DNA from 3 places in the Mesorhizobium sp. C277A genome. Region 1 is predicted to be linked to each of the others. Evidence: predicted binding sites of a transcription regulator. Region 1 holds the regulator's gene; each other region holds the start of a gene.
The links. The regulator PhoB, encoded in region 1, activates phosphate uptake and scavenging genes when phosphate is short. The targets are predictions, from matches to a motif close to TGTCATNNANCTGTCAT.
Positions count from the first base shown of each region.

Region 1 (9,975 bases):
GACGCCACGAAGGCACAGGGCTCGGGCTCGCCATCACCTCGCGGCTGGTCGAGTTGATGGGCGGCGAGATCGGTGTCGAGAGCGCCGAAGGCAAGGGCTCGACCTTCTGGTTCACCGTGACATTGCCCAGGGCCGAGGAACAGACCGGACGGCGGATCATGCCGGTCGACGTGACCGGCTCACGGGTGCTGATCGTCGACGACAATGCCGTCAACCGATCGATCCTGAGCGAGCAGATGGCGTCATGGACCTTCGATTCCTGCGCCGCCGAAAGCGGACCCGAAGGGCTCAAGGTGCTGGTCGCCGCGGCAGCCTACGGCGTGCCGGTCGATTGCGTCGTGCTCGATTATCAGATGCCGGGGATGAGCGGCGCCGAGATGGCGCGCGTCGTGCGCAACACCGCAGGGCTGGCCGACACGCCGATCATCATGCTGACCTCGGTCGACCAGTCGCTCGCCAACACCAGCTATCGCGATCTCGGCATCGACGCCCAGCTGATCAAGCCGGCGCGTTCCTCGGTGCTTCTGGAAACGCTGGTCGCCACCATCCAGCGGCACCATCACAATATCACGGACGGCCGTGTGCTGCCGGCGGCAAGCAGCGGTTCCGGCGGCGGCAGGAACGAACCGTCGCCGGCAAAGCCGCCGCTCGCTGCATCGGAACGCGCCTTGCTGCAACCGCCGCCGGTTCGTGCCCGCGCCCGGGCCGCCGGGGATGAACGCCGGCTCGACATTCTCGTTGCCGAGGACAATGAGGTGAACCAGATGGTGTTCACCCAGATAATCGGCGAAACCGGCTACAGTTTCGAAATCGTCGGCAACGGCCGCAAGGCGCTCGACGCCTTCGGCCGGCTTAATCCGCGCATGATCCTGATGGACGTCTCGATGCCGGAGATGAACGGGCTCGAGGCCACCGCCGCAATTCGCCGGCTGGAAGAACATACGGGTATGCATATCCCGATCGTCGGCGTCACCGCGCATGCCTTGAAGGGCGACCGTGAGCGCTGCCTGGAAGCCGGCATGGACGACTATCTGCCCAAGCCGATCAGCCCCAGGGCGCTGCTCGAAAAGGTCGAGCGCTGGGTCGGCATATCAGGCGAAGCCCAACGAGACGCTGGATAGCAACCTGCGGCGCCGCCGGGATTCGGCCGCGCCGCAACAGCCAAGGATATGGTGCGATCGCACCATATCAAAGCTGGCGCCCAGTCAGGACAATGGTCGCAACGAAACCGCTCATTCAGTTACGGGCGGGAGCAAGCGACCGCCGACAAGAAACAGCGTCGAATCTACCCCAACGGACCTGTTTTTGGCGATGGCTCGGCCAAGATTCGCTCTGGTCACGGGCAACGCGCTCCCGTCCGGTTTTTCTTTCTCGGCATCGCGGCCTGCGGTGTGCCGGGACTTGATGCCAGCACGAATTGCGCAAGCGTCTGATTCCAGCGGCAACTTCCATTCCCACAAACCGGCTTAAAGGGTGCGGCCCACAAGACGTCTGTGCGACGTTACCGGGCTGACACGAAACTGTCATGCGACTGTAATAATCGAAGGCTATTGGCCTCAGCGGGCGCCGGTTTGAAGAGGGCGCCAAGAGACCATCTTCCGAACAGGAGCAGGCCACATGAAGAAATTCCTCGTTACGGCATTGGCCGTGGCGGTAGCGTTCGCCGCATCGTCCGGTGTCGCCGCTGCGCGTGACCAGATCCAGGTCGCCGGTTCGTCGACCGTGCTGCCTTACGCCAAGATCGTCGCCGAGCAGTTCGGCGAAACCTTCACCAACTTCAAGACCCCGGTGGTCGAGTCCGGCGGCAGCGGCGCCGGCATCAAGGAGTTCTGCAAGGGCGTCGGCGAAGACACGATCGATATCGCCAACTCCTCGCGCCCGATCAAGAAGGACGAGCTGAAGTCCTGCGCCGACGCCGGCGTCAAGGACGTCCAGGAAGTCCGCATCGGCTATGACGGCATCGTCTTTGCCACCGACATCAAGGGTCCGGACTGGGCGCTGGTTCCCGCCGACATCTACAAGGCGCTCGCCGCCAAGCTGGTGGTCGACGGCAAGCTGGTCGACAACCCGAACACCAAGTGGAACCAGGTCAATCCGAAGCTGCCCGACTGGGATATCGCCGCCTATATCCCGGGTGAGAAGCACGGCACCCGTGAAGTGTTCGAGACCAAGCTGCTCGACGCCGGCTGCGACAAGGCCGCTTTGAAGGCTGCCGGCATCGCCGACGACAAGGAAATCGGCAAGACCTGCATCGCCATCCGCAAGGACGGCAAGGCTGTCGACATCGATGGCGACTACACCGAGACGCTGGCCCGCATCGACTCCAACAAGACCGGCGTTGGCGTGTTCGGCCTCGCCTTCTACGAGAACAATGCCGACAAGCTGAAGGTCGCTACCGTGGAAGGCATCGTGCCTTCGACGCAGACCATCGCCGATGGCACGTACCCCGTGTCGCGGCCGTTGTTCTTCTACGTCAAGAAGGCGCATCTGGGCGTCGTTCCCGGCCTCAAGGAATATGTCGAGTTCTTCCTTGATGACCAGATGATCGGCCCGGAAAGCCCGCTCGCCCAGTACGGCCTGGTTTCCGCTCCCGACGCCGAACGTCAGGGCCAGCGCGACGCCTTCGCCGCCGGAAAGACGATGTAATCAACCGACCGGATCAGGGCGCGGACCAAATCCGCGCCCTGATTTCGCCGCTTGCCGCAACGGTGGCGGCGATCTGAATTTTCCCTGGGGTGGGTGATGTCGTCCTTGCTCGTACTCGCCATAGTCATCGCCATAGGCGTGGTCGCTTTTGTGATCGGCCGCCAGCGCGCAGCGGCGCAGGATACCGGCAAGGTCAAGCCGCATTCGCGCGCGCATTATCATGGCTGGTGGGCCTTTCTGCTCGCGGTCCTGCCTGCCGTCCTGCTGCTCGCCGTCTGGGATATCGGCTCTTCCTTCTATCTCGACCGGCACATCCATGCCGCTTTGCCCGAGCGCACCGCCGACACAAAGGTGGCCAGCGAAGCGCTCGACGCCAGCCTGGTGAAGAGCCTGGCCAAGGGCCTGCGCCGGCTCGATGGCGATACCGCACTTCCCGCTACTTTCGCCGAATTGCAGCCGCTGCTCGCCGCCAAGGGCGTGGCACTGGCCAGCGACACACAGGACTATATGATCCCGATCGCGGTCGAGGCGAACCAGGTCCAGGACCGGCTCGGCCTGTTCGGCGCCGTGCTGACCTTCGCGCTGTCGGTCGCCGGCGCCTTCTATGCGCTGAGGCAGATCGCGCCGCGCGCCAGGGCGCGCAACAATGTCGAGAAGCTGATGCTGTGGGGGCTGCTTGCGGCCTCGACCATCGCCATCCTGACCACGGTCGGCATCGTGCTGTCGATGCTGTTCCAGACGATCACCTTCTTCGAGAGCGTATCGCCGATGAGCTTCTTCTTCGGCACGGTGTGGGATCCGCGTTTCGCCGCCGCCGGTTCCGGCGGCAGCCAGGGTCAGTTCGGCCTGATCCCGCTACTCGCCGGCACGCTCTACATCGCCGCCGTCGCGCTTCTGGTCGCAGTGCCGGTCGGGCTGATGTCGGCGGTCTACATGTCCGAATATGCCTCGCGCGGTGTGCGCTCGGTGGTCAAGCCGGCGTTGGAACTGCTGGCCGGCATTCCGACCATCGTCTACGGCATCTTCGCCGTTGTCACGCTCGGACCGTTCTTGCGCGACCTGTCGGCGGCACTCACCGGCGGCTCGCCCTTCATCCAGGGCCAGAGCATCTTCACCGCCGGTCTGGTGATGGGCGTCATGCTGATCCCGGTCGTGTCCTCTTTGTCCGACGACATCATCACCGCGGTGCCGCGCGCAATGCGTGACGGCTCGCTCGGCCTCGGCGCCACCCGCTCCGAGACGATCAAGCGGGTGATCCTGCCGGCGGCACTGCCCGGCATCGTCGGCGCCATGCTGTTGACGGCGTCGCGCGCCATCGGCGAGACGATGATCGTCGTGCTGGCGGCGGGCGTCGCCGCCAATCTGACGGCCAATCCGTTCGAGGCGATGACGACCATCACCGTCAAGATCGTCAACCAGCTGACCGGCGACCTCGAGTTCAACTCGCCGCAGACGCTGGTCGCCTTCGCGCTCGGCCTGACGCTGTTCGCGCTGACGCTGGTGATGAACATCGTCGCCCTCTACATCGTGCGCAAGTACCGGGAGCAGTACGAATGACCGACATCCCCCTGGACACGATGGCGGGCGCCGTCGCGCGACCGCGCCGCGACATCGGGCTGAAGGCGCGCTATGCCGCCGAACGCCGGTTCCGCATCTATGGCGTGATTGCGATCTCGGTGGGCCTGGCGTTCCTGGCCATCATGCTGATCACCATCGTCTCGAAAGGCTACACCGCCTTCTGGCAGACGACGGTGACGCTGCCGGTCACCTTCGACGAGAAGGTGATCGATCCCTCCGGCAAGCGCGCGACCGACCCTACCGTGCTGATCAAGGCGAACTATCCCAAGCTCGCCGAAAACGCGCTGGTGGCCAAGCTCGGCATCGATCCGGCCAACAAGCCGATGATGCTGAAGCTCAAGGGCTTCCTGTCGGAAGGCGCCCGCGTCCAGCTGCGCGACATCGTCTCCGCCGATCCGTCGGTGATCGGCAGGACGCGTGACGTCGACATCCTGGCTGCCGCGAACCTCGACTCGGCCTTCAAGGGCCAGATCGACCTCGGCGTCGATGAAGCGCGCCGCAAGGTGTCCAACCAGCAGATCGACTGGATGAACAAGCTTAAAGCCGACGGCGTGATGGCCGAGCATTTCAACACCGGCCTGTTCACCTATGGCGCCTCCAGCCGGCCCGAAACGTCGGGCATGGGCGTGGCGATCATCGGCTCGTTCTACATGATGGTGATCGTGCTGTTGCTGGCGCTGCCGATCGGCGTCGCCGCCTCCATCTATCTGGAGGAGTTCGCCAAGAAGAACCGCTTTACGGACCTGATCGAAGTCAACATCAACAATCTCGCGGCGGTGCCGTCGATCGTCTTCGGTCTGCTTGGCCTTGCCGTGTTCATCAACTTCCTCGGCATGCCGCGCTCGGCTTCCTTCGTCGGCGGCCTGGTGCTGACCTTGATGACATTGCCGACCATAATCATCGCCACGCGCGCCGCCCTCGCCGCGGTGCCGCCGTCTATCCGCTCGGCGGCCCTAGGTCTCGGCGCCTCCAAGATGCAGATGGTGTTCCATCACATCCTGCCGCTTGCCGCCCCAGGCATCCTTACCGGCACCATCATCGGCCTGGCGCGTGCGCTCGGCGAGACAGCACCGCTGCTCTTGATCGGCATGGTCGCTTTCGTCGCCGATTATCCGACGACGCCTTTCGATCCGGCGACCGCGCTGCCGGTTCAGATCTATATGTGGGCAAACGAGGCTGAGCGCGCTTTTGTCGAGCGCATGTCCGGCGCCATCATCATCCTGCTCGTCTTCCTCATGGCCATGAACATCACCGCGATCGTGCTCCGGCGCCGCTTCGAGCGGCGCTGGTAGAAAAAAGGCAATTTGGTATGAACATCATGACCGAACAGTCCCTTGAGAATGCAGTGGGCGACAAAATGAACGCCAAGTCGAACGAAGTCATCAAGATGCGCGGCGACAAGGTCGGCGTCTTCTACGGCGAGAAGCAGGCGTTGTTCGACGTCAATCTCGACGTGCGTCAGAACCAGGTGACGGCGCTGATCGGCCCGTCCGGCTGCGGCAAGTCGACCTTCCTGCGCTGCCTCAACCGCATGAACGACACCATCGATTTGGCGCGGGTGACCGGCAAGATCACGCTCGATGAAGACGACATCTACGACAAGAACATCGATGTCGTCGAACTGCGCGCCCGCGTCGGCATGGTGTTCCAGAAACCCAACCCGTTCCCGAAGTCGATCTACGAGAACGTCGCCTACGGCCCGCGCATCCATGGGCTGGCCAAGCGCAAGTCCGACATGGACCAGATCGTCGAGCAGAGCCTGAAGAAGGCGGCGATCTGGAACGAAGTCAAGGACCGCCTGCAGGAGCCCGGCACCGGCCTGTCCGGCGGCCAGCAGCAGCGCCTGTGCATCGCGCGCGCCATCGCCGTGTCGCCGGAGGTGATCCTGATGGACGAGCCCTGCTCGGCGCTCGATCCGATCGCCACCGCCCGTGTCGAGGAGCTGATCGACGAACTGCGCCAGAACTACACGATCGTCATCGTCACCCACTCGATGCAGCAGGCGGCGCGCGTGTCGCAGCGCACGGCGATGTTCCATCTCGGCTATCTCGTCGAGGAGGGCGCCACCGACAAGATGTTCACCAACCCCGACGACAAGCGCACCCAGGACTACATTACCGGCCGCTTCGGCTGAGCCGTCCGGCGGGTGAATTTTCAGGCACGAGGACCAAGATCATGGGTGAACATACCGTCGCCTCCTTCGATGAAGAGCTCGGGCAGATCAGCAAGCTGATCCGCGACATGGGCGATCTGGCAGGCTCGATGGTCAGCGGCTCGACCAGGGCGCTGCTCAATTCGGACAATGCGCTGGCACAGCGTGTCGTTTCCGACGACGCCATCATGGATGCGCGCCAGCGCGAACTGGACGACCGCGCCATCACGCTGATCGCCAAGCGCCAGCCGATGGCCAACGATCTGCGCGCCGTGGTCGGCTCGATCCGCATGGCCGGCGACCTCGAGCGCATCGGCGATCTCGCCAAGAACATCGCCAAACGCGTCGGCACCGTGGGCTTGAGCGTCACGCCGCGCGACCTCTCGCACTCCATCGATGCCATGGCGCAGCTGGTGCTGATCCAGGTGCAAGGCGTCGTCGAGGAATATGCCGCCACCGATGCGGCAGCTCTTGCAAAACTTAGGAATGACGACGAGCGCATCGACGTCAAATACACGTCCGTGTTTCGTGAGCTCTTGACCTACATGATGGAAGACCCTCGCAACATCACCGCCTGCACGCATCTCTTGTTCTGCGCCAAGAATCTTGAGCGCATCGGCGATCATGTCACCAACATCGCCGAAAATGCGTATTATGTGCTGACCGGCCAGCAATTGCCCGCCAATCGTCCGAAGCAGGACGAGACGGCGATGGCCACGCCGGCCTGATGAGGGTGAACTGCCTATGATCGCGCCACGCATCATGGTCGTGGAGGACGAGGAGCCGCTAGGCGTGCTCCTCCGCTACAACCTCGAATCCGAAGGCTATCACGTCGAGGTGGTGACACGCGGCGACGAGGCCGAGATCCGCCTGCAGGAAAACGTGCCCGATCTCCTGGTGCTCGACTGGATGGTGCCCGCTGTTTCCGGCATCGAGCTCTGCCGGCGGCTTAGAGTGCGGCCCGAAACCGAGCGGCTGCCGATCATCATGCTGACCGCGCGCGGTGAGGAAAGCGATCGCGTGCGCGGCCTGTCCACCGGTGCCGACGACTATCTGGTCAAGCCATTCTCGACGCCGGAGTTCATGGCGCGCGTGAAGGCGCTGCTGCGCCGGGCCAAGCCGGAAGTGCTGTCCAGCGTGCTCAAGGTCGGCGACATCGTGCTCGACCGCGAGTCGCACCGTGTCTACCGCAAGAAGAGCGAGATCAGGCTCGGACCGACCGAGTTCCGGCTGCTCGAATTCATGATGCGCCATCCCGGCCGCGTGTTCTCGCGCAGCCAGCTGCTCGACAATGTCTGGGGCGAGACGATCTACATCGACGAGCGAACCGTCGACGTCCATGTCGGGCGCTTACGCAAAGCGGTCAACAACGGCCGCATGCCGGATGTCATCCGTACCATTCGCGGCGCCGGCTACGCGATCAGGGAAGACTAGGATGCTGCGCGTCGCGCCGTTGCCGGCCATTCAGGCGACATGCTTGCCGGATTTGGCCTGAATGCCCGGCGCGAAAATCTCCTGATCGACGAAGCCGAGCGCGCGCATGGCACAGCCTTCGCGGATCAGCGGCAGCTCGTTGGGCTCGGTGTCGAAGGAGATCGATTTCGAATGCTGGCCGCCGGCGGTCTGGGCGATCGCTTCGCGCAATGCCGGCTCGATCAGGTCGAAGGCGGCGGCGCTGACGCCAACCATGGCGACAGGCGCCGGGTCGATCAGCGCAAACAGGCTGCCGAGGCCGAAGCCGAGCGCCTCACCGGCCTTGCGATAGGCTTCGCGCTCCGGGCCATCGGTTTCGCGGGCGCGCGCGGCGAGTGCGCGCATATCAGCGTCGCCGATATCGACCGGCTCGGCATCTTCGCTCATCATTTTGGCGCTGCGCCAGATGGCGTAGTTTCCGGCATAGGCCTCGACGCAGCCGCGCCGCCCGCAGCGGCAGAGCGCGCCGCCCGGACGGTGGATCATGTGGCCGAACTCGCCGCCCGAGGAATGGGTGCCGGTGAACAGTTCGCCTTTCAGCACCAGCCCCATGCCGATGCCGTGCGACAAGAGGATCGCGATGAAATTGTCGCGGTAGCGCTCGGGCTGGCGCCATTGCAGGGCCACCGCCATCATATTGCAGTCGTTCTCCATGGTGGCAGGAATGCCGAATTCCGCTTCCAACATGTCGGCGAAGGCAATGTCGGTCAGTGGCGTGATTGGCGACCACAGCATGGCCCGCGCCTGCGAATCGGTGATGCCCTGGATGCCCATGGCAATGCGGGCGATGCTCTGGACATCGAGGTCCGGGTCCGCGAGACGCCGCCCGACGATTGCTACGCATTCGCCGATCAGCTCGTCGCGCGGCATGGTCAGCGTGTCGAGCCGGCGCTGTTCTTCCGCGACCACCTGGCCGGCATAGTCGATGACGGTGACGGAGAGGAAGTTCAGCGACAGCACCACGGTCATGACCGCCGCCGCTTCCGGGTTGAGGCCAAGGCCGACCTGCGGCCGGCCGCGTTTCAGCGAGCCGGTCTCGCCAGGCTTGCCTTCAATCAGGATGCCTTCTTGAATTAGATCAGACGAGATTGCCGATATCGTCGAATGGCTGAGGCCGGTGGTCGCCGCAATCTCGGTCCGCGACGGCTGGCCGGCCCGGCGCACGGCCGAAATCACCATCGCACGGTTGCGACGGCGCAGATCGTCGTGGCGGATCCCAACCGACATTTGTTTTCCTCCCGGCCTCCTCGCGCCTCATGATAGTGAAGGCGTTCGACGGCACCAGCCAAATATTGGCAGACGCCGGCAGCCCTGTCATTGTTTATTGCGGAGCTCGAAAAAATTCGGCAACGCCATCAGAATCCATCATAATCGATGTTGACAGTGCCTTATCATTGAACCAGTATTTTTTCGAGGCTCGAAAAAATGGAGCCTCTTTGTGCAGGCCTTCGGGCCGGTTTTGTCGCGCCGTGGGCGGCGCAGGGAGGGTTATAATGAACAGATTTGCAGCCGCCATGCTGGCGGGTGTCGCCATGTCGCTGGCGCTGATGTCGGTCGCGCAGGCGAAGGACAAGGTCATCGGCGTGTCGTGGTCGAACTTCCAGGAAGAGCGCTGGAAGACCGACGAGGCGGCGATGAAAACGGCGATCGAAGCCGCCGGCGACAAGTACATTTCGGCCGACGCGCAGTCCAATCCCGGCAAGCAGCTGACCGACGTCGAAAGCCTGATCTCGCAGGGCGCCAACTCGCTGATCATCCTGGCGCAGGACGCCTCGGCCATCGGCCCGGCGGTGCAGAAGGCGCTGGACGAAGGCATTCCGGTCGTCGGCTATGATCGCCTGATCGAGAACAAGGACGTCTTCTACCTGACCTTCGACAACAAGGAAGTCGGCCGCATGCAGGCCCGCGAAGTGTTCAAGGCGAAGCCCGAAGGCAACTATGTCTTCATCAAGGGCTCGGGCTCGGATCCGAATGCCGATTTCCTGTTCTCGGGCTCGATGGAAGTGCTCAAGGAAGCCATCGACTCGGGCAAGATCAAGAATGTCGGCGAGGCCTATACCGATGGCTGGCTGCCGGCCAACGCCCAGAAGAACATGGAACAGTTCCTGACCGCCAATGACAACAAG
Region 1 is NZ_JAMYVW010000002.1:4,459,274-4,469,248, reverse strand. Features, by position in the region: gene NKK52_RS21975 (PAS domain-containing hybrid sensor histidine kinase/response regulator) at 1-1,121, shown strand, start outside; gene NKK52_RS21970 (substrate-binding domain-containing protein) at 1,618-2,646, shown strand; gene pstC (phosphate ABC transporter permease subunit PstC) at 2,743-4,203, shown strand; gene pstA (phosphate ABC transporter permease PstA) at 4,200-5,516, shown strand; gene pstB (phosphate ABC transporter ATP-binding protein PstB) at 5,534-6,358, shown strand; gene phoU (phosphate signaling complex protein PhoU) at 6,400-7,104, shown strand; gene phoB (phosphate regulon transcriptional regulator PhoB) at 7,121-7,810, shown strand; gene NKK52_RS21940 (ROK family protein) at 7,841-9,076, opposite strand; gene xylF (D-xylose ABC transporter substrate-binding protein) at 9,343-9,975, shown strand, end outside.

Region 2 (9,975 bases), 1.5 Mb from region 1:
TTTTCCCCAACTTGCCCGGTCGCTTATGAGCCGGCGTCTCGTCGGGAGCTTGCCGCGCGCCTCTGCGCGACGTTTTCGTTGACTTCATGGCCGAAAAACACGATAAGCCGCAAAGGCCGCCGCTTTGGCGGCTTTTTTGATTTTTCCGGTACCGGAGACGCATATAATGAGCGGTTCGGCGCTTTACGAGACCTTTGCCCGCGCCCCTTTGGCCTTCGACCATGGCGAAGGCACCTGGCTGGTTACCGACAAGGGCGAGCGATATCTCGATTTCGCTGGCGGCATCGCGGTCAATTCGTTGGGCCACAGCCATCCGCATCTGGTCTCGGCGCTGACCGAACAGGCGGCCAAGCTCTGGCACGTCTCCAATCTCTACGAGATCCCGGGGCAGGCCCGGCTCGGCGAGCGGCTGGCTGACGCCACCTTCGCCGACAAGGTGTTCTTCACCAATTCCGGCGCCGAGGCGCTCGAATGCGCGATCAAGACGGCGCGGCGCTACCAGTTCGTCAAGGGCCATCCCGAGCGCTTCCGGGTCATTACCTTCGAAGGCGCCTTCCACGGCCGCACGCTGGCGACCATCGCCGCCGGCGGCCAGTACAAATATCTCGAAGGCTTCGGCCCCAAGGTCGAAGGCTTCGACCAGGTCGGCTTCGACGACATCGACGCCGCCGAGAAGGCGATCACACCAGAGACCGCCGCGATCCTGATCGAACCGGTACAGGGCGAGGGCGGCATCCGCCCGGTGCCGACGCAATCCTTGAAGCGGCTGCGGCAGCTCTGCGACCAGCATGGCCTGCTGCTGATCTTCGATGAGGTCCAGTGCGGTATCGGTCGCACCGGAAAGCTGTTCGCGCATGAATGGACCGGCGTGACGCCCGACATCATGGCGATTGCCAAGGGCATTGGCGGCGGCTTCCCGATGGGCGCGTGCCTCGCCACCGACGACGCTGTCGTCGGCATGACGGCAGGCGTGCATGGCACCACTTTCGGCGGCAATCCGCTGGCCATGGCGGTCGGCAACGCTGTGCTCGACGTCGTGCTGGAAGACGGCTTCCTCGAAGACGTCCAGCGCAAGGCATTGCTGATGAAGCAGGGCCTGGCGGCGGTCGCCGACGAATTTCCCGATGTCATCGAAGGCATCAGGGGCAGCGGCCTGATGCTTGGCCTGAAATGCGCCATGCCCAACACCAAGGTCAACATGGCGCTGCGCGACCAGCATCTGCTGGCGGTGCCGGCAGGCGACAACGTCATTCGTCTGCTGCCGCCGCTGACCGTCACCGACGCCGAGATCGGCGAAGCGCTCGATCGCATCCGCGCCGGCGCCAAGGGCCTGACCGACGCCATCGCCGCGGCCGCCGCGAAGTAATCCCGAGAACCATTCCCGATGAGCCTTCGCCATTTCACCGATCTTTCCGCCGTTTCCGAAGGCGATCTGCGCCTGATGCTGGACGATGCGGTGGTGCGCAAGGCGCGCCTCAAGGCCGGCGAACGGACCAAACCGCTCGAAGGCAAGGTGCTGGCCATGATCTTCGACAAGCCGTCGACGCGCACGCGCGTGTCCTTCGACGTCGGCATGCGACAGCTCGGCGGCGAGACCATCATGCTGACCGGCACCGAAATGCAGCTCGGCCGCTCCGAGACCATTGCCGACACCGCCAAGGTGCTGTCGCGCTATGTCGACGCCATCATGATCCGCACCACGTCGCATGAGCGGCTGCTCGAGCTGACCGAGAATGCCACGATTCCGGTCATCAACGGGCTGACCGACGACACCCATCCCTGTCAGCTGATGGCCGACATCATGACCTTCGAGGAGCATCGCGGTCCGGTTGCCGGCAAGACCATCGCCTGGACCGGCGACGGCAACAACGTGCTGCATTCGCTGCTCGAGGCCTCGGCGCGGTTCCGCTTCAACCTGAACGTCGCAGTGCCGGAAGGCAGCGAGCCGGCGCAGAAGCACATCGACTGGTCGAAGACCAATGGCGGCAAGCTGCACTTCACCCGCTCGCCCGAAGAGGCCGTCGACCAGGCCGACTGCATCGTCACCGACTGCTGGGTGTCGATGGGCCAGGAACACCGCGCCCGCGGCCACAATGTCTTCTCGCCCTATCAGGTCAATGCGGCGCTGATGGCCAGGGCCAAGCCCGACGCCCTGTTCATGCACTGCCTGCCGGCGCACCGCGGCGAGGAAGTGACCGACGAGGTCATCGACGGTCCGCATTCGGTGGTCTTCGACGAAGCCGAGAACCGGCTTCACGCCCAGAAGGCGGTTTTGGCCTGGTGTCTGGGCGCTTGATCTCCAGGCGCTTGATCTCCAAGCGCTTGATCCGGGGCGGCGTGATGCCTATTTGCGCCCCATCACGCAAATCAAGCGCGTTTGGACGCATGCACCCCCCCGGGCCGCATGGCCGCGCCCTGGAGCTTTGTCATGTTGGAAACGCATCAAGTGACTGAACATCACCCCAAACTCGGCGAGTTCGGCTATGCCGGCGACGATCATGTCGTGCCCTTCGAGGTAGGCCCGCTCGACGTGCGCGGCCGCACCGTGCAGCTCGGGCCGATGCTCGACGCCATCCTCAACCGTCATGACTATCCCGAGCCGGTCGCCCGCCTGCTGGCGGAAGCCTGTGTGCTGACGGTGCTGCTCGGCACTTCGCTCAAATTTGAAGGCAAGTTCATCCTGCAGACCCGCACCGACGGGCCTGTCGACATGCTGGTCGCGGATTTCTCCACGCCCTCGGCATTGCGCGCCTATGCGCGCTTCGATGCCGACCGGCTGGAGGCCCTGGTGGCCGCAGGCCAGACCTCGCAGCAGACGCTGCTGGGCAGCGGCGTTTTGGCGCTGACCATCGACCAAGGCGCGCACACGCAGCGCTATCAGGGCATCGTCCAGCTCGACGGCGAGACGCTGGAAGACGCCGCGCGCACCTATTTCCGCCAGTCGGAGCAGATCCCGACCGACCTCCGGCTGTCGGTGGCCAAGCTGCTGACGCCCGGCCCCGGCGGTGCGCGCGAGCAGTGGCGCGCCGGCGGTATCCTGGCGCAGTTCCTGCCGCAGTCACCCGAGCGCATGCGCGTGCCGGACATTTCGGGCGGCGACGGCGATCCGCGTGACGTGACGCAGGAGCCGGCCGACAATTCGTGGCGCGAGCTGGTGGCGCTGCTCGGCACCATCGAGCCGACCGAGCTGATCGACCCGACCATCGGCGCCGAGCGGCTGCTCTACAGGCTGTTCCACGAACATGGCGTGCGCGTCTTCGGCGGCGTGCCGGTCGCCGACCAATGTTCATGCTCAAGGGACAAGATACGCGGCATCCTCGAGGGGTTTTCCGCGCAGGAGATCAAGGACAGCACCGAAGATGGCGGCATCCACGTCGCCTGCGAGTTCTGCTCGAAGCAGTACGACTTCGACCCGGCGGAGTTTGCAACTCAGTAGCATCTCTTCCTTCTCCCCGTTCACGGGGAGAAGGTGCCCGAAGGGCGGATGAGGGGCAGCGCGAACTTTGGTGAATGGCCGCGCATAGCCTACGTCATGTGCGTGGAAGATAACCTCATGAGTCCGGCGGCGCCCCTCGTTGCACTGCCGGGCATTTCTCCCCGTATAGAGATGGGGAGAAAACCCCTAATTCACCGTCCGCCGCGTCCCCGGCAGATCCAGCGAAAACGCGGGAATAGCGACGTCGAACGTCTCGCCCTTTTTGTTGCGCATGGTGTAGTGGCCGACCATGAAGCCGGAGGGCGTCGAGAGCGGGCAGCCTGACGTGTATTGATAGCTGTCGCCGGGATTGAGCTCAGGCTGGTCGCCGACCACGCCGGCGCCGCGCACTTCCTCGATCCGGCCGCTGCCGTCGGTGATGTGCCAGTAACGCGACATAAGCTGCACGAAATCGTCCGACTGGTTGTCGATCGTCACCTGGTAGCCCCAGACATAACGGTTCTCCGCCGGGTCCGAGCGGTCCTCCAGGTAGAACGGTCTGACCTGCACTTCGATGTTGCGCGTGACGGCGCGATACATGGGCTGCTCCGGTTGCGCGGCAAGGAACATTTGTCGCGCTATGCGGTTTGATACGCGCACAACGGCATGTCCTGCCAGCCTCAAAGCGGAGGTGCCGACAAACAATGTCATTTAAGTGACACATGACAGTGTTGGTGTGCGCAAACCTTGCCGGCGACTCAAGGCCCATCTGTCGACTGACAAAGCAGCCGCGAGCGGCTTTTTGGAGTGACCAGATCTCATGGAACTAGCTCTCACAGCCGCCTTCGCTTCCTCCGCTTTGCTTCTTTCCAATCTCGCCAGCATCCTGCTTGCTTCGTCGAAACTGCAAGCGCGTCGCCTTATCCCTCCGCCGTCCGACGAGCAGCCACCGGTCTCGATCGTCGTACCGTCGCGCGGCGTGGAGCCGTTCACACAAGAGACGCTGCAGCGAGCCTTCTCGCTCGACTGGCCGCGCTACGAACTGATCTTCTGCGTCGCTCACGCCGACGATCCCGTCGTCAAACTGATAAACAGGGCGATCGTCCTGTTTCCCAACGTGCCGGCCCGGCTGCTGATCGGCGACGACCGCGTCAGCAGCAACCCGAAGCTCAACAACTGCGTCAAGGGCTGGGAAGCGGCGCGCTATCATTGGGTTATTCTGGCGGATTCCAACGTGCTGATGCCTAGGGATTACGTCCAGCACCTGATGGCGGCCTGGCGGACCAATACCGGGCTTATCTGCTCGACGCCGATCGGCTCGCGGCCGGATGGCTTCTGGGCCGAGGTCGAATGCGCGTTTCTCAACACGCTGCAGGCGCGCTGGCAATATGCCGGCGAGGCGCTCGGTCTCGGCTTTGCCCAAGGCAAGAGCATGCTGTGGAACAAGCCGATGCTCGATACCAGTGGCGGTATCCGTGCGCTGGCCGCCGAGATCGCCGAGGATGCTGCTGCAACCAAGCTGGTCAACGGACTGGGCCTGCGCGTCAATCTCGTTGCCTCGCCTTTCGAGCAACCACTGGGGCAGCGCCGACTTCCCGACATCTGGTCGCGCCAGGCGCGCTGGGCGCGGTTGCGCCGCGTCACTTTCCCGCTGTTTTTCGCACCCGAGATCCTGACCGGCGTCGCCGTGCCGTTGGCGTTGGCGCTGGTGGCGGCCGCAAGTGCCGGCATCAGCCTGCCGGCCACGGTGTTGGCCGTGCTGACGGCGGCCTACATTCCCGAATGCGCGCTGGCCGCGGCCAAGGGCTGGCACCTGTCGCTGCGCATGGTCCCGGCGATGATGGTGCGCGACATGATGCTTCCCGCCATTTGGGCGCGCGGCTGGCTGAGCGGCGCCGTCGACTGGCGCGGCAACATCATGACCATCGGCACCAAGACGGCCGAACTGGAAGAGGTTTCGTCGGGAGCGTGACGCCTCGCGGCCTATCCGGCTGCCTTCAGCGCCTGCGCAACGTCCTCCAGCAGATCGTCCGTATCCTCAAGACCGACCGACAGCCTGAGCGTTCCCGGCCCGATGCCAAGCTCGGCGCGAGCTTCGTCGCTGAGGTTCTTGTGCGTGGTGGTCGCCGGATGGGTGATCAGGCTCTTGGCGTCGCCGAGATTGTTGGAGATCAGCACGATGTCGAGCGCGTTCTGCAAGGCGAAGGCCGCCTGCTTGCCGCCCTTGACGTCGAGGCAGATCAGCGTCGATCCGCCCGTCATCTGCTTCTTGACGATGTCGGCCTGCGGGTGGTCGGCGCGGCCGGGATAGATGACGCGGGCGATTTCCGGCCGTCCTGCCAGGAAATCCGCGATCTTGGCCGCGCTTTCCGTCTGCTGGCGCACCCGAACCGGCAGCGTCTCCAGGCCCTTGAGCAGCGTCCAGGCGTTGAACGGCGACAGGCTCGGGCCGGTGTGGCGGAAATAGTCGTGCAAATTCTCGTCGATCCATTTCTTGTCCGACAGGATGATGCCGCCGAGACAGCGTCCCTGGCCGTCAATGTGCTTGGTCGCGGAGTAGACGACGATATGGGCGCCGAGCTGCAAGGGCTTCTGCTGCAAGGGCGTGGCAAAGACATTGTCGACGATCAGCCTGGCGCCGATTGAGGTGGCGAGCGCCGCCACCGCTGCGATGTCGACCACTTCCAGCGTCGGATTGGTCGGGCTTTCCAGGAAGAACAGTTTCGTGTTCGGCCGCACCGCCTTTTCCCAGTTGGCGATGTCGGTGCCGTCGACCAGCGTTGCCTCGATGCCGTATTTCGGCGCCAGCGTCTCCACCACCCAGCGGCAGGAGCCGAACAGCGCGCGCGCCGCAACGATATGGTCGCCGGCCTTGGCGCTGCACAGGAGCGCTGCCGTCACCGCCGCCATGCCGGACGCCGTGGCGCGCGCATCTTCGGCACCCTCCAGCGCGCACATGCGCTTTTCGAACATGTCGACGGTAGGGTTGGCATAGCGCGAATAGATGAAGCCCGGCTCCTCGCCCTTGAAACGGGCTTCCGCGGCCTGCGCCGTTTCATAGACATAGCCCTGGGTGAGATACATCGCTTCCGACGTCTCGCCGAACTGTGAACGCAGTGTTCCCCCGTGCACGAGTGCGGTCTGAGGCTTCCAGTTACGCTTCTTGGTGCTCATCGCTTTTGTTCCAGACACAAAAAAACCGGCCGCGAAAGTCGCAACCGGTCCATATGGCCTTGCGGCCCGACGGTCCTTTAGCGACTTGTTTAACGTGGCTGCAAGCCGACCGGCCAAATCACCACGGGATAACGACCCTTTAGACCTCACCTGCGCTTGCGTCAATTGCCGGCTTCATTAAGAGGTTTGTACCAGGCAGGTTCCGCAATAATATCCAGCGGTTTTGCGGCAAGAACCTGCCACAAAGAGACCGACCTTGGAGCGGAGCCAGCCTTTTGCGGCAGACAGGCATTCTTCCCGATCAGGACATTTCCGCGCTGTTTCAGTCCGGCGCGCTGGAGTCGCCGCGCGCGCTCGATGTCGACCAGGTGCAGCCGGCGAGCCTCGATCTGAGGCTCGGCAACAAGGCTTTTCGCGTGCGCGCCTCCTTCCTGCCGGGTCCCGATCATCTGGTGGCCGACAAGCTTCACCGGCTGAAATTGCATGAGTTCAGTCTCGCCGAGGGCGCGGTGCTGGAAACCGGCTGCGTCTACATCGTGCCGCTGCTCGAAAGCCTGGCGCTGCCCGCAAACGTGTCGGCCTCGGCCAACCCGAAGAGCTCGACCGGCCGGCTCGACATCTTCACCCGGGTGATGACCGATCGCGGCCATGAGTTCGACAAGATCGCCCCCGGCTATCACGGGCCGCTTTATCTCGAAGTCAGTCCACGCACCTTCCCGATCGTCGTACGCGCCGGATCGAGGCTGTCGCAGATCCGCTTTCGCACTGGCAACGCGTTGTTGTCGGAGGCAGAACTGAACGAATTGCACCGCGCCGAGATGCTGGTGGCGACCGAGCCGCCCAACATTTCCGGCGGCGGCATTGCGCTGTCGATCGATCTTGACGGCGACCAGAACGGCCTGGTCGGCTATCGCGGCAAGCATCACACCGGCTTGGTCGATGTCGACAAGCGCGCCGCCCAGGATGCCGTCGATTTCTGGGAGCCGCTCTATAAGAGCGGCGCCGGCGAACTGGTGCTCGACCCGGACGAGTTCTACATCCTGGTCAGCCGCGAAGCCGTGCACGTGCCGCCGCTCTACGCCGCCGAGATGACGCCCTTCGATCCGCTGGTTGGCGAATTCCGTGTTCACTATGCCGGCTTCTTCGATCCGGGCTTCGGCCATTCGGCCTCAGGCGGCACCGGCAGCCGGGCGGTGCTCGAAGTGCGCAGCCACGAAGTGCCGTTCATCCTCGACCACGGCCAGATCGTCGGCCGGCTGGTCTACGAACACATGCTGAAGCGGCCGCAGGCGCTTTACGGCACCGATCTCGGCTCGAATTACCAGGCGCAAGGCCTCAAGCTCTCCAAGCATTTCCGCCCCGCCGGCTGAACCTTCGATCACCGTCAGGCAAAATACTTGCCTGCGCTGCCTCACCATGCTTGGCTGCCTTTCGGTGGCCGGCAAGAGAACGGCGGGCAAGGGGAACCAAATGCAGATTTCAAGATGGATCATATCGGCAGCGAGCGCTGCCATGCTGGTGATATCGGCCGGCTCGCTGGCTGAGGCGCAGGAGAAATTGAAGATCGGCACCGAGGGCGCCTATCCGCCCTTCAACACCATCACCGCGGACGGCAAGATCGAGGGCTTCGACATCGACATTGCCAATGCGCTGTGTGCGCAGATGAAGGTCGAGTGCGAGATCGTCACCCAGGACTGGGACGGCATCATCCCGGCGCTGCAGGCGAAAAAGTTCGACGCCATCATCGCCTCGATGAGCATCACCGAGGAGCGCAAGAAACAGGTCGCCTTCACCAACAAATACTACACGACGCCGCTGGCGCTGGTGGCGCCGAAGGACAGCGACCTCACTTCCACCGAACCGGCAGCCCTTGCCGGCAAGACGGTGGGCGCGCAGGCCTCGACCACCCAGGCCGACTATGCGCAGGACGCCTATGGCAAGGCCGGCGCCGAGGCGAAACTCTACCCCACCCAGGAAGAGGCGATCACCGACCTGCAGAACGGCCGTCTCGACGCCGTCATCTCCGACAAGTTCGTGCTGATGGACTGGCTGAAGAAGGCGAGCGAAGGCTGCTGCAAGCTTGTCGGCGACGTCAAGGGCACCGAGACGCAAGCCGGCATCGCTGTCCGCCTGGAAGACACGGCGCTGCGCGACAAGCTGAATGCGGCGATAGACGCCATCGTCGCCGACGGCACTTACAAGAAGATCCAGGCCAAGTATTTCGATTTCGATATTTATTGACGGTGGGCGCTGCCAATCTCCCCCCTCAAGGAGGGAGATTACGCTCTCAAAGCGCCTTCACCGCCACCTTCACCGGCTGCTCAATCTCCAGCGGGTTGCGCAGCGGCAGGCCGAAATCCCCGGCCTCGATCTCGAACACGTCGCCAGCCTGAGTCTTGATGCCGTCGGCAAAGGACAGCGTCGCCGTGCCGAACATGTGCACATGCACGTCGCCCGGCTGGCGGAAGGCCGAATATTTGAAGTGGTGATGTTCGAGATTGGCGATTGTGTGCGACATGTTCGCTTCGCCCGACAGGAACGGCTTTTCCCAGAGCAAATTGCTGTCGCGATAGATTCGCGATGAGCCCCTGACGTCGGCCGGCAGGTCGCCGATCAGGATTTCCGGCCCGAACGAGGCGTTGCGCAGTTTGGAATGTGCCAGGAACAGATAGTTCACCCGCTCGGTAACGTGATCGGAAAACTCGTTCGACAGCGTGAAGCCGACGCGGAACGGCGCGCCGTCGTCGCCGATGACATAGATGCCGGCGATTTCCGGCTCCTCGCCGGCGTCCTGCGCAAAGGCCGGCGACATCAGTGCGGCGCCCGGCGCCACCGCCATGGTGCCGTTGCCCTTGTAGAACCATTCCGGCTGCACGCCGGTCTGGCCCTTGGCCGGCTTGCCGCCTTCGAGCCCCATGCGGAACATCTTCATGGAATCGGTAAGCTGCTCCTCGCCGCCATCGCTGAGCTTCTTGTGCATGGAATCGCGCGTCGCCGCCGAGCCGAGATGGGTCAGGCCGGTGCCGGTCAGATGCAGATGCGCGGGATCGGGATGGTTGATCGGGGACACCAGCCGGCCCTTCTTGTAGACGGCGTCGAGGTCTATCGCTTCACCGAACCCCTTGCGCTCGATCAGCGCGGCGAGGCCCGTTCCGGTGCGCGCGGCTTCCATGGCCAGCGAATAGACGCTGCGGGCGCCGTTGATGATCCTGGTCTTGCCGCCGCCATTGCGGGCGACGACGCGGATGGTCTCGGCGTCGTCGAGGATCTGGGAGATCAGCATGATTAAATCCTCTCTCATGTGCTTGGCCTTGGATGCCTCTTGGCAAACCTTGACCTGCGCGGCTCGGACCACGCCGCGCCACGGGTTGAACTCTTCGTCCGGA
Region 2 is NZ_JAMYVW010000002.1:5,934,214-5,944,188, forward strand. Features, by position in the region: gene NKK52_RS29150 (aspartate aminotransferase family protein) at 167-1,366, shown strand; gene argF (ornithine carbamoyltransferase) at 1,385-2,296, shown strand; gene NKK52_RS29160 (Hsp33 family molecular chaperone) at 2,405-3,436, shown strand; gene apaG (Co2+/Mg2+ efflux facilitator ApaG/CorD) at 3,623-4,015, opposite strand; gene NKK52_RS29170 (ceramide glucosyltransferase) at 4,236-5,387, shown strand; gene NKK52_RS29175 (O-succinylhomoserine sulfhydrylase) at 5,399-6,589, opposite strand; SAM riboswitch at 6,647-6,724, opposite strand; gene NKK52_RS29180 (2'-deoxycytidine 5'-triphosphate deaminase) at 6,865-7,959, shown strand; gene NKK52_RS29185 (ABC transporter substrate-binding protein) at 8,060-8,830, shown strand; gene araD1 (AraD1 family protein) at 8,877-9,872, opposite strand.
Region 2: the regulator PhoB is predicted to act here: its motif matches at 4,121-4,137, upstream of NKK52_RS29170 (ceramide glucosyltransferase).

Region 3 (9,975 bases), 3.6 Mb from region 1:
CGAGCGCTCGTCGCCCCGGCCGGTTTCCTTTTCGACGATCGAGGCCAAGGTGACGAAGTCGTCGACATTGGCCAGAGGCAGGTCGGGCGCGCGCCGCTGCCAGACCTCGTCGACCAACTTCTTCTGGTCGGCGAGCAGCTTGTCGACCATCTGTTGGCGCGTGGCGCCGCGGGTAAAGCGCAGCGTGTCGGTGGCGAGGCTGCCCTCAGCCGGCTTGGCGGCCGGCATGTCGCCGGTCAGCGCATCCTGCTCGGCGATGCGCTGCAGCGCCTGTTCGACCGTCAGGCCCTCGGGAATGGTCAGCGAATACATCACCGACTTGCCGCTCTTCAGAAGCTCCATGATGTCGCGCATGGAGGCGCGCGGCTTTATCTCGTATTCGCCTGCCTTCAGCGCTGAATCATTGCCATAGACCCGCACGGCGATGCGGAAGATGCGGGCATCGCTGATCAGCCCACGCCGTTCGAGCTGGTCGGCAATATCCTGGACGCCGGTGTTCGGCTTGACCAGGAAGGTGTCGCCGGCCACCGACGGGCCCGGTTCGTTGAATGCCTGCTTGCCGAAATAGAGCGAAACGCCGGCGGCGAGGATCATCAACATCACCGCGGAGATGACGAAGTTCATGAACACGACGACTTGGCTGCGCGAGGCGCGCGAGCGCTTTGGTGGTGGTGTGCCGGCTTCCGGGCGCAAAGCTTCGGCCGCGGTCTTCGGCACGATCGGGCCGGTCTGCTGGTTTTGTCCGAATTGTCCGCTGCCGCCCGGATTGGTGTTCATTAGCGCCCTACCATCTGATCTCTTAGAGCGACCATGCGCCCGATTGGACGCACAGCGTGCCCTAACATTTCAAGCCTACGCATCGTGCTTTTAAAAAAAGCGCCTTCGGTTTCAGGCCGATGCGACGAATCCCCAGCGGCAGAGTAGGCTTGAATATGGCAAAATTGACGACAGACCGCTGGCGCGCCGGTCGATACCGCAATCAGCCTGTATAACGCTGGAATACCAGCGAAGCGTTGGTGCCGCCGAAGCCGAAGGAGTTGGACAGCGCCACGTCGACCTGGCGATGCCGTGGCGTGTTCGGAACAAGATCGATCGCGGTTTCGCGTTCCGGGTTGTCGAGATTGATGGTGGCGGGAGCGATGTTGTCGCGGATGGCGAGGATCGAGAAGATCGCCTCGGCGGCGCCCGCGGCACCCAGGAGATGGCCGATCGACGACTTGGTCGATGACATCGAGATTTTCGAGGCGGCGTTGCCGACCAGCCGCTCGACGGCGCCGAGTTCGATCGTGTCGGCCATGGTCGAGGTGCCGTGCGCGTTGATGTAGTCGACGTCGGCGGGCGTCAGCTTGGCCCGGTTCAGCGCCGCCGTCATGCAGCGGAAGGCGCCGTCGCCATCTTCGGCCGGTGCAGTGATGTGATAGGCATCGCCGGTCAGGCCGTAGCCGGTGACCTCGGCATAGATCTTGGCGCCGCGCGCCTTGGCGTGTTCGAGTTCTTCCAGCACCACGACGCCGGCGCCCTCGCCCATGACGAAGCCGTCACGGTCGCGGTCATAGGGACGCGAGGCCTTCTCAGGCGTGTCGTTGCGGTCGGTGGACAGGGCCCGGCAAGCAGCGAAGCCGGCAAGCGATAGCCTGGTCACCGGCGATTCGGCGCCGCCGGCCAGCATCACGTCGGCATCGCCGAAGATGATCAGCCGGGCGGCATCGCCAATGGCGTGCGCGCCGGTCGAGCAGGCGGTGACGACGGCGTGGTTGGGGCCTTTCAGCCCATGCCGGATCGATACCTGGCCAGATACCAGGTTGATAATGTTGCCGGGAATGAAGAATGGACTGATGCGGCGCGGTCCGCGCTCTTTCAGGATGATAGCGTTCTCGGCGATGCCCTCGAGGCCGCCAATGCCGGAGCCGATCATGACGCCGGTGGCGCAGCGCTCGGCTTCGGTGCTGGGCTCCCAGCCGGAATCCTTCAGCGCTTCGTCGGCGGCCGCAATCCCGTAAAGGATGAAGTCGCCGATCTTGCGCAGTTCCTTGGGCTCGAGCACGGCTTCGGGATTGAGCGTGCCGTTGGTGCCGTCACCGCGCGGAATGACGTGGGCGATCTTGCAGGCAAGATCTTCCACTTCGAACTCGGTGACGCGCTTGGCGGCGCTGCGGCCGGTCAGAAGTTCCTTCCAGCTGTGCTCGAAGCCCATGCCAAACGGCGAAACCAGGCCAAGGCCCGTGACGACGACACGCCTCATCGCAGGTCCTCCCCGGTGATGACTGCGGATAGTGTCAGGCCGAAGCCTTGTCGATGTACTTCACGGCATCGCCGACGGTCAGGATGGTCTCGGCCGCATCGTCCGGAATCTCGACGCCGAACTCTTCTTCGAAGGCCATGACGAGTTCGACCGTGTCGAGGCTGTCCGCGCCCAGATCATCGATGAAGCTCGCCTGCTCCGTCACCTTGTCGGCATCGACGCCAAGATGTTCGATGACGATCTTCTTGACGCGCTCTGCGGTGTCACTCATTTGGGGCATCCTCGTCTTTTGTTTGTCTGTCTTCGTTAGCGGGCAGAATGCCGCTAATCAAGCTGAAAGATGGTCCTGCCGGAAACGCAACGGTGCCGGACCGGTTTTTGCCCGAACCGCCGGGTTGCGGGGCCGCATTACACGAAAAATGGCTGAGGTCCAAGGCGAAATGGTCTCTTTTCACAAGCCGGCCATGTCTTCTTATCACCCGGCAATATCCCGTCAGATCATGGCCATGCCGCCGTTGACGTGGATGGTCTGGCCGGTGACGTAGGCTGCCTCGTTGGAGGCGAGATAGGCGACGGCCGACGCCACTTCAACACTCGTGCCCATGCGGCGCGTCGGGATCGCGGCCATTATCGCGTCTTTCTGCTTGTCGTTGAGCTTGTCGGTCATGGCCGATTCGATAAAGCCCGGGGCGACGCAGTTGACGGTGATGTTGCGGGTGGCGATCTCCTGCGCCAGCGACTTGGAAAAGCCGATCATGCCGGCCTTGGAGGCGCAATAATTGGTCTGGCCAGGATTGCCGGTGACGCCGACCACCGAGGTGATGTTGATGATGCGGCCATGGCGGCGGCGCATCATCGGATGGGTCAGCTCGCGGGTGAGCCGGAACACGGCGGTGAGGTTCACCTCCAGCACGCTGTCCCAATCCGCGTCCGCCATGCGCACGAACAGGCCGTCCTTGGTGATGCCGGCATTGTTGACCAGTATGTCGACGCCTTCGAGTTCGGCTTCGGCCTTCTGGCCAAGCGCCTTGACCTCGTCACGGTCGGCTAGATTGGCCGGGAACAGCTTTACCCGGTCGCCGAGTTCGCCGGCCAGGGTCTCCAGTTTCTCGATGCGGGTGCCGTGCAGGCCGACAATGGCGCCTTGCGCATGCAGCACCCGGGCAATCGCCTCGCCAATGCCGCCCGATGCGCCGGTGACGAGCGCCTTGCGGCCGGTCAGTTCGAACATTTTCTTCTCCTGATCTTAAGGGAACACCCTTCCCACGGGAGGGGTTGAATCGCCAGTGGATTATGCAAGCGCGGCCAGCGCCGCCTCGACATCTGGCGGCGTGCCGACGGCGGATGTGGCGATGTCGCGGTTGATCCGCCGCGCCAGGCCGGAAAGCACCTTGCCGGCGCCGATCTCAAACAGCGTGGCGACGCCGTTGGCGCCGAACCACTCCACCGTTTCGCGCCAGCGCACGCGGCCGGTGATCTGCTCGACCAGGCGGCGCGCGATCTCGTCGGGGTCGCTGGTCGGGGCTACAGTGACGTTGGAGACGACGGGCACGACCGGTGCATTCTTGGTCACGTCGGCCAGCGCCTCGCGCATGACATCGGCCGCCGGCGCCATCAGCGCCGAATGGAAGGGTGCGGAGACCTGCAGCATCAGCGCCCGCTTGGCGCCCTTTTCTGTGCACAGTTTCGCGGCGAGTTCCACCGCCGCCCTGGCGCCGGAGATCACCAGCTGGCCGCCGCCATTGTCGTTGGCGATCTGGCAGACTTTGCCGGATCCCGTTGCGGCCTCGGTGCAAGCGGCTTCGACGTCGGGCTGTTCCAGTCCGATGATCGCCGCCATGGCGCCCTCGCCGGCCGGCACCGCCGCCTGCATGGCGTTGCCGCGGATGCGCAGCAGCCGGGCAGCATCGGCGACCGAAACGAAACCGGCCGCGGCAAGGGCGGAATATTCGCCGAGCGAATGACCGGCAACGTAGGCAACCTTGTCCTTCAGCGAAAAGCCGCGCGCTTCCAGCGAGCGGATCGCCGCCAGCGAGACCGCCATCAGCGCCGGCTGGGCATTGGCAGTCAGGGTCAGCGCCTCTTCCGGGCCTTCCCAGATCAGTTTCGACAGCTCTTCGCCCAACGCATCATCGACTTCCTCGAACACCCTGCGTGCCTCGGGGAAGGCGTCGGCGAGGTCCTTGCCCATGCCGACAGCCTGGCTGCCCTGTCCCGGAAAGGTGAATGCGACGGCCATTTGGGCGCTCTCCAGCGGCTGATTTTTCCTGCCTGTGACGCAAGGCGGACCGTCAAGTCAAGCCCGGAGGCGGCATTTCGGCTCTCGCTTGAACCGGAGCTGACCTCGAGTCCCTGTTCCCAAAGGCTTTTTGCCGATCACACCTGATGAAAACCGCTCACGAATCGTTTGCTGGCTCTTCTTATTTTCGCCACAGGCGCTAGCTTTTGCATGACAGTTCTATGACAGAACGGTGGCGCGAGTGGAAATACGCGTTGCTTGGGCCGGGGGAAGAGACGTGGCTAGGATCAGGAAGGGCGCGGCCGTACCCGCGCCACAATTCTTGGAAGACGATCCGTCCACCGGCTACCTGCCGGGGCGCAGATGGCCGGTCATCCGCTACGGTCTGGTCACGCTGCTTGCCTCCGCCATCCTGGTGTTCGCCATCGAATGGATCGTGCGCGGCGACTTCTTCGGCACGGTCGACTTCTTCCTGCAGCCATTCAAGCCGGGCTGGACCACCATCATTGTCTTTGCATTGGTGCTGATGGGACTGGACGCCGTGCTTGGCCGCAGTCACCAGAGCCTGATGATCGTGGCGCCGCTGACGCTGGCGCTGGCCTTTGTCGGGCATCAGAAGTCGCATTATCTCGGCGATCCGCTCTACCCAACCGATTTTCTTTATTCGCGCCAGATCATGGCACTGATGCCGCTCCTGGTGCGCGAACGGCCCTGGACGGCGCTCGCCATGGCGGTCGGCATCGTCGCCGGCCTGTCGCTGCTGATCTATGGCTGGCGGTTGTGGCGCCGCAAGGTTCCGATCCTCAGCCGCAAAGGGCGGCTGGCGCGGCTGACGCTGGCAGTGCCGCTGCTCGCCTTCTTCGTCTCGATCATGGACTACGCCACCTTCTCGTGGACCCGCGACCGGCTGCAGATCATCCCGATCATGTGGGACCAGAAGGAGAACTACGCCTCCAACGGGTTTGCGCTGGCCTTCGCGCTCAACGTGCCGATGGCGCATGTCTCGGCGCCGGCGGGCTATTCCGACAAGGCGATCGACGCGATCGACAGGCCTGCTGTGGCGGCCTCGGTACCGGATGAGAAACCCGACATCATCGTGGTGATGAGCGAATCTTTCTGGGATCCGACCAAGCTGCCCGGCGTCACAATCACGCCTGACCCGATCCCCAATGTGCGGGCGCTGCGTTCCGGCTATATGTTTTCGCCGGAATTCGGCGGCATGACCGCCAACATCGAATTCGAGGCGCTGACCGGCTTTTCCAATGCCTTCCTGCCGGCGGGCTCGATCCCCTACCAGCAATATGTGCGCACACCGACGCCGTCGCTGGCGACCTTCCTGAAAAGCGAGGGATACCGGGCGCGCGCCATCCATCCGGGCACCAACTGGTTCTGGAACAGGGGCGCCGTCTATGCCGATTTCGGCTTCAACGATTTCCGCTCGGAAGAGACGCTGCCGCCACTGGAAAAGCGCGGGCCGCTGGCTTCCGATGCCTCGATGACCGACGAGATCATCGCAGAGGCCGACGCCAGCGAGCGGCCGGTGTTCTTCTTCGCCGTCAGCCTGCAGAACCACGGTCCCTACGAGCCGTACCGCTATTACAATCCGACCCACAAGGTCGCGGCGCCGATCAGCACATGGGCGCGGGAATCGCTGCTCAGCTATGCCGAAGGCTCCGCCGATGCCGATCGCGGCCTCGAGCGGCTGATCGAATGGGCGAAGAAGCGCGACCGGCCGACGGTCATCGCCTTCTTCGGCGACCATCTGCCGCCGCTCGGCCCCGTCTATGTCGAAACCGGTTACCTGAAGGACAATGTCGCGCCGCGCAAGGAACCGACGCCGGCGGCGGCACTGGAGCATCATCAGACGCCGCTGGTCATCTGGTCTAACCGTACCGGTCCGGCGCAGGATATGGGCGCCGTGAGCCCGGCCTTCCTGCCCTACCACATCCTGACAACGGCCGGGATCACGCACCCCTACTACACCGGCTTCCTGGGCGCGCTGCGCGAACGCTATCGCGTCGTCGACCGCAATCTGCTTTTGACACCGTCAGGTGAGGCCACGCCGGACTGGGCGCGGCAGAAGGACGTTGATCCGGCGATCAACGATTACCGCTTGCTGCAATACGACATGATGTTCGGCAAGCGTAAGGCGGCTCCGGATTTCTTCCCCGAAACGATCAACGGTGGTACCCCGCATACGAGTTGATGCCTGGTATTTTTCCAACCCTGCGACGCCAGGACGCTGTCCGGAGCATGCGTTACCCTTGCCTTCCAGACAATTTGCTATATAGACGCCCGCAATCTGCCGGTCCTTGCTGGGGGCTGAACGGAGGGCCGGAGGTTTTACCCAAAACCTTCGTGTGAAGCCAGAAGCGCTTCCGCCTCCCGTGTCTCCGCTCTCGACCGTCTCGAAATGCTCCTTTCTTCCCCGCCCCTTCGGGATCAGCGGGTCAGAGAAGTTGCAGAGGCTTTTGCCGCGAGGATCCGGGAGAGAAACGAAGAAAGGCACTGAACCACTATGGCTTTATACGAACATGTGTTCCTTGCCCGGCAGGACCTCTCGCAGCAGCAGGTCGATGCGCTTGTCGAACAGTACAAGGGCGTCATCTCCGCAAATGGCGGGTCCGTCGGCCGGGTCGAGAACTGGGGACTGAAGTCCCTCACCTACCGGGTCAACAAGAACCGGAAGGCTTACTACACGCTTATGGACCTCAACTGCCCGCCGGCAGCGCTCAACGAGATGGAGCGCCAGATGGGCCTGTCCGAGGACGTGCTGCGTTTCCTGACCGTCAAGGTCGAGGCGCATGAGGAAGGCCCGTCGGCCATGATGCAGAAGCGCGAAGAGCGCTCGGAACGCGGCGGCTTCGGCGACCGCGACCGTGGTGATCGTGGTCCGCGCTCGTTTGGCGACCGTGACCGCGGCGACCGTGGCGATCGTCCGCCGCGCTCATTTGGCGACGCCGGTGGTGATCGTGGTCCGCGCCGTCCGCGCGAAGGCGTTGAAGGAGGTGCAGAATAATGGTCGACATCAATCAGATCCCGACCCGGCGCCCGTTCCATCGCCGCCGCAAGACCTGCCCGTTCTCTGGCGCCAACGCGCCCAAGATCGACTACAAGGACGTGCGTCTTCTGCAGCGCTACATTTCCGAGCGTGGCAAGATCGTGCCGTCGCGCATCACCGCCGTAAGCCAGAAGAAGCAGCGCGAACTCGCCAAGGCGATCAAGCGCGCCCGCTTCCTCGGCCTGCTGCCCTACGTGGTTCGCTAAGACTTTCGAGCAGGCGGTTCGCCGCCTGCTTCCTTCTCCCACGGCGACGGGCGCCGCAGGGGTAATTTGATGATGCATGTCGTTGTCCCAAAACCGGGACCACTCTTGGCGACGTGCATTGAAATCCCGAGTTGAGGTGAAAAGCCTCTAACTGCCGCGACAGGCAGGACAGCGACACCGGCGCCAAGGCGCTCAGAGCTTCCTGACCTGTTCCATTCAATTCGGCGCCGATCCCGCGGTCGGTGCCCAGACGAAGGAATAAGACCATGCAAGTGATTCTTCTCGAACGCGTTTCCCGCCTCGGCCAGATGGGCGATACCGTCAAGGTCAAGGACGGCTTTGCCCGCAACTTCCTCTTGCCGCAGGGCAAGGCGCTGCGCGCCAACGAAGCCAACAAGAAGAAGTTCGAAGGGCAGCGCGCGCAGCTCGAAGCGCGCAACCTCGAGCGCAAGTCGGAAGCCAGCCAGGTTGCCGAAAAGCTCGACGGCAAGAGCTTCATCGCCGTGCGTTCGGCCGGCGAGACAGGCCAGCTCTACGGTTCGGTGTCGACCCGCGACATCGCCGACCTGCTGACCGCCGAAGGGTTCTCGGTCAACCGCAACCAGATCCAGCTCAACCAGCCGATCAAGACTATCGGCGTCACCAATGTGGCGATTGCGCTGCATCCGGAAGTCGAGGTCACCATCAGCCTCAACATCGCCCGCACGGCCGACGAAGCCGAGCGCCAGGCCAAGGGCGAGACGCTGACCACCGCCGAAGCCATCTATGGCGATGACATCAACGACAACGCACGGCCGGAGAACTTCTTCGACCCGAACACCGAGTTCGAAGGCGGCGAAGAAGACAACGCCTGATCCCGCACGGGGCCTGATCGGGAAGCGAGGGGAGCAGCGCTCCAATCACTTCCTCGTCATCCAGCCTTTCTGGACCAATGCCCGGGCCTCTCGCCCGGGCATTTTTGTGCCAAATGGAACTTTTCGAACCCCTATATATTGTTGCAGAATTGGTCCGCCAGTCTGACCGTGAGGGGACATTTGGTGATGAATATTCTGTTGAAGCGCGTTCTCGACCGCCTGGTGCGTACGGGCAATCTGAAAGTCACCGGGCCGAAGGGCTCGACAGTGGTTTTCGGCGACGGCAGCGGCGAGCCGGTGCATATGCACATCAAGACCGCGCATGCCGAGCGCGCCATTACCTTCGATCCGATGCTGGCCGTGCCGGAAGCCTATATGGACGGCGAACTCGACATCATCGAGGGCGGCGTACTGGGTATGATGCGCATCGCCTTCCAGAACATGGGCAGCGGCGGTATCGACGCCACCTGGTCGAAGGCCATCGAGGGTCTGCGCCACGCCTTTCGCCGCCTGCAGCAGATCAACACCGCATCACGGGCGCGCCGCAACGTGCAGCGCCACTATGATTTGTCGGGTGACCTCTACCGGCTCTTCCTAGACGACGACATGCAGTATTCCTGCGCCTATTTCGAACAGCCGGACATGACGCTCGACGAGGCGCAGATGGCCAAGAAACGCCATATCGCCGCCAAGCTCAGGCTAAAGGCCGGCCAGACCGTGCTCGATATCGGCTCCGGCTGGGGTGGGCTCGGCCTCTATCTCGCCAAGGCTTTCGATGTCGACGTGCAAGGCGTGACGCTGTCGACCGAGCAGCACGGCGTCGCCACCGACCGGGCGCATGCGCAAGGCTTGCAGGACCGCGTGCATTTCGACCTCAAGGACTACCGCGAACTCAACGAACGCTTCGACCGCATCGTCTCGGTCGGCATGTTCGAGCATGTCGGCGTCAACCACTTCCGCACTTTCTTCGACAAGTCGGCGACGCTGTTGAAGCCGGACGGCGTCATGCTCTTGCACACGATCGGCCGCTCCGGCGTGCCGTGGGCGACCAGCGCCTTCATCCGCAAGTACATTTTTCCGGGCGGCTACATTCCTTCGCTGTCGGAGGTGATGCCGGCGATCGAGAAGTCGGGCCTTGTAGTCACCGACATCGAGATTCTGCGGCTGCACTATGCCGATACGCTGAAGCATTGGGGCCAGCGCTTTGCCGCCAACCGGGACAAGGCCAAGGCCATCTATGACGAGCGCTTCTGCAGGATGTGGGAGTTCTATCTGGCGGCTTCGGAAGCCGCCTTCCGCTGGCAGGATCTGGTGATCTTCCAGATCCAGATCGCCAAGAAGAACGACACGCTGCCGATGACGCGCGACTACAT
Region 3 is NZ_JAMYVW010000002.1:838,230-848,204, reverse strand. Features, by position in the region: gene mltG (endolytic transglycosylase MltG) at 1-777, opposite strand, end outside; gene fabF (beta-ketoacyl-ACP synthase II) at 980-2,242, opposite strand; gene NKK52_RS04110 (acyl carrier protein) at 2,277-2,513, opposite strand; gene fabG (3-oxoacyl-[acyl-carrier-protein] reductase) at 2,736-3,473, opposite strand; gene fabD (ACP S-malonyltransferase) at 3,534-4,481, opposite strand; gene NKK52_RS04095 (LTA synthase family protein) at 4,759-6,687, shown strand; gene rpsF (30S ribosomal protein S6) at 7,000-7,500, shown strand; gene rpsR (30S ribosomal protein S18) at 7,500-7,748, shown strand; gene rplI (50S ribosomal protein L9) at 8,015-8,602, shown strand; gene NKK52_RS04075 (cyclopropane fatty acid synthase) at 8,789-9,975, shown strand, end outside.
Region 3: the regulator PhoB is predicted to act here: its motif matches at 4,692-4,708, upstream of NKK52_RS04095 (LTA synthase family protein).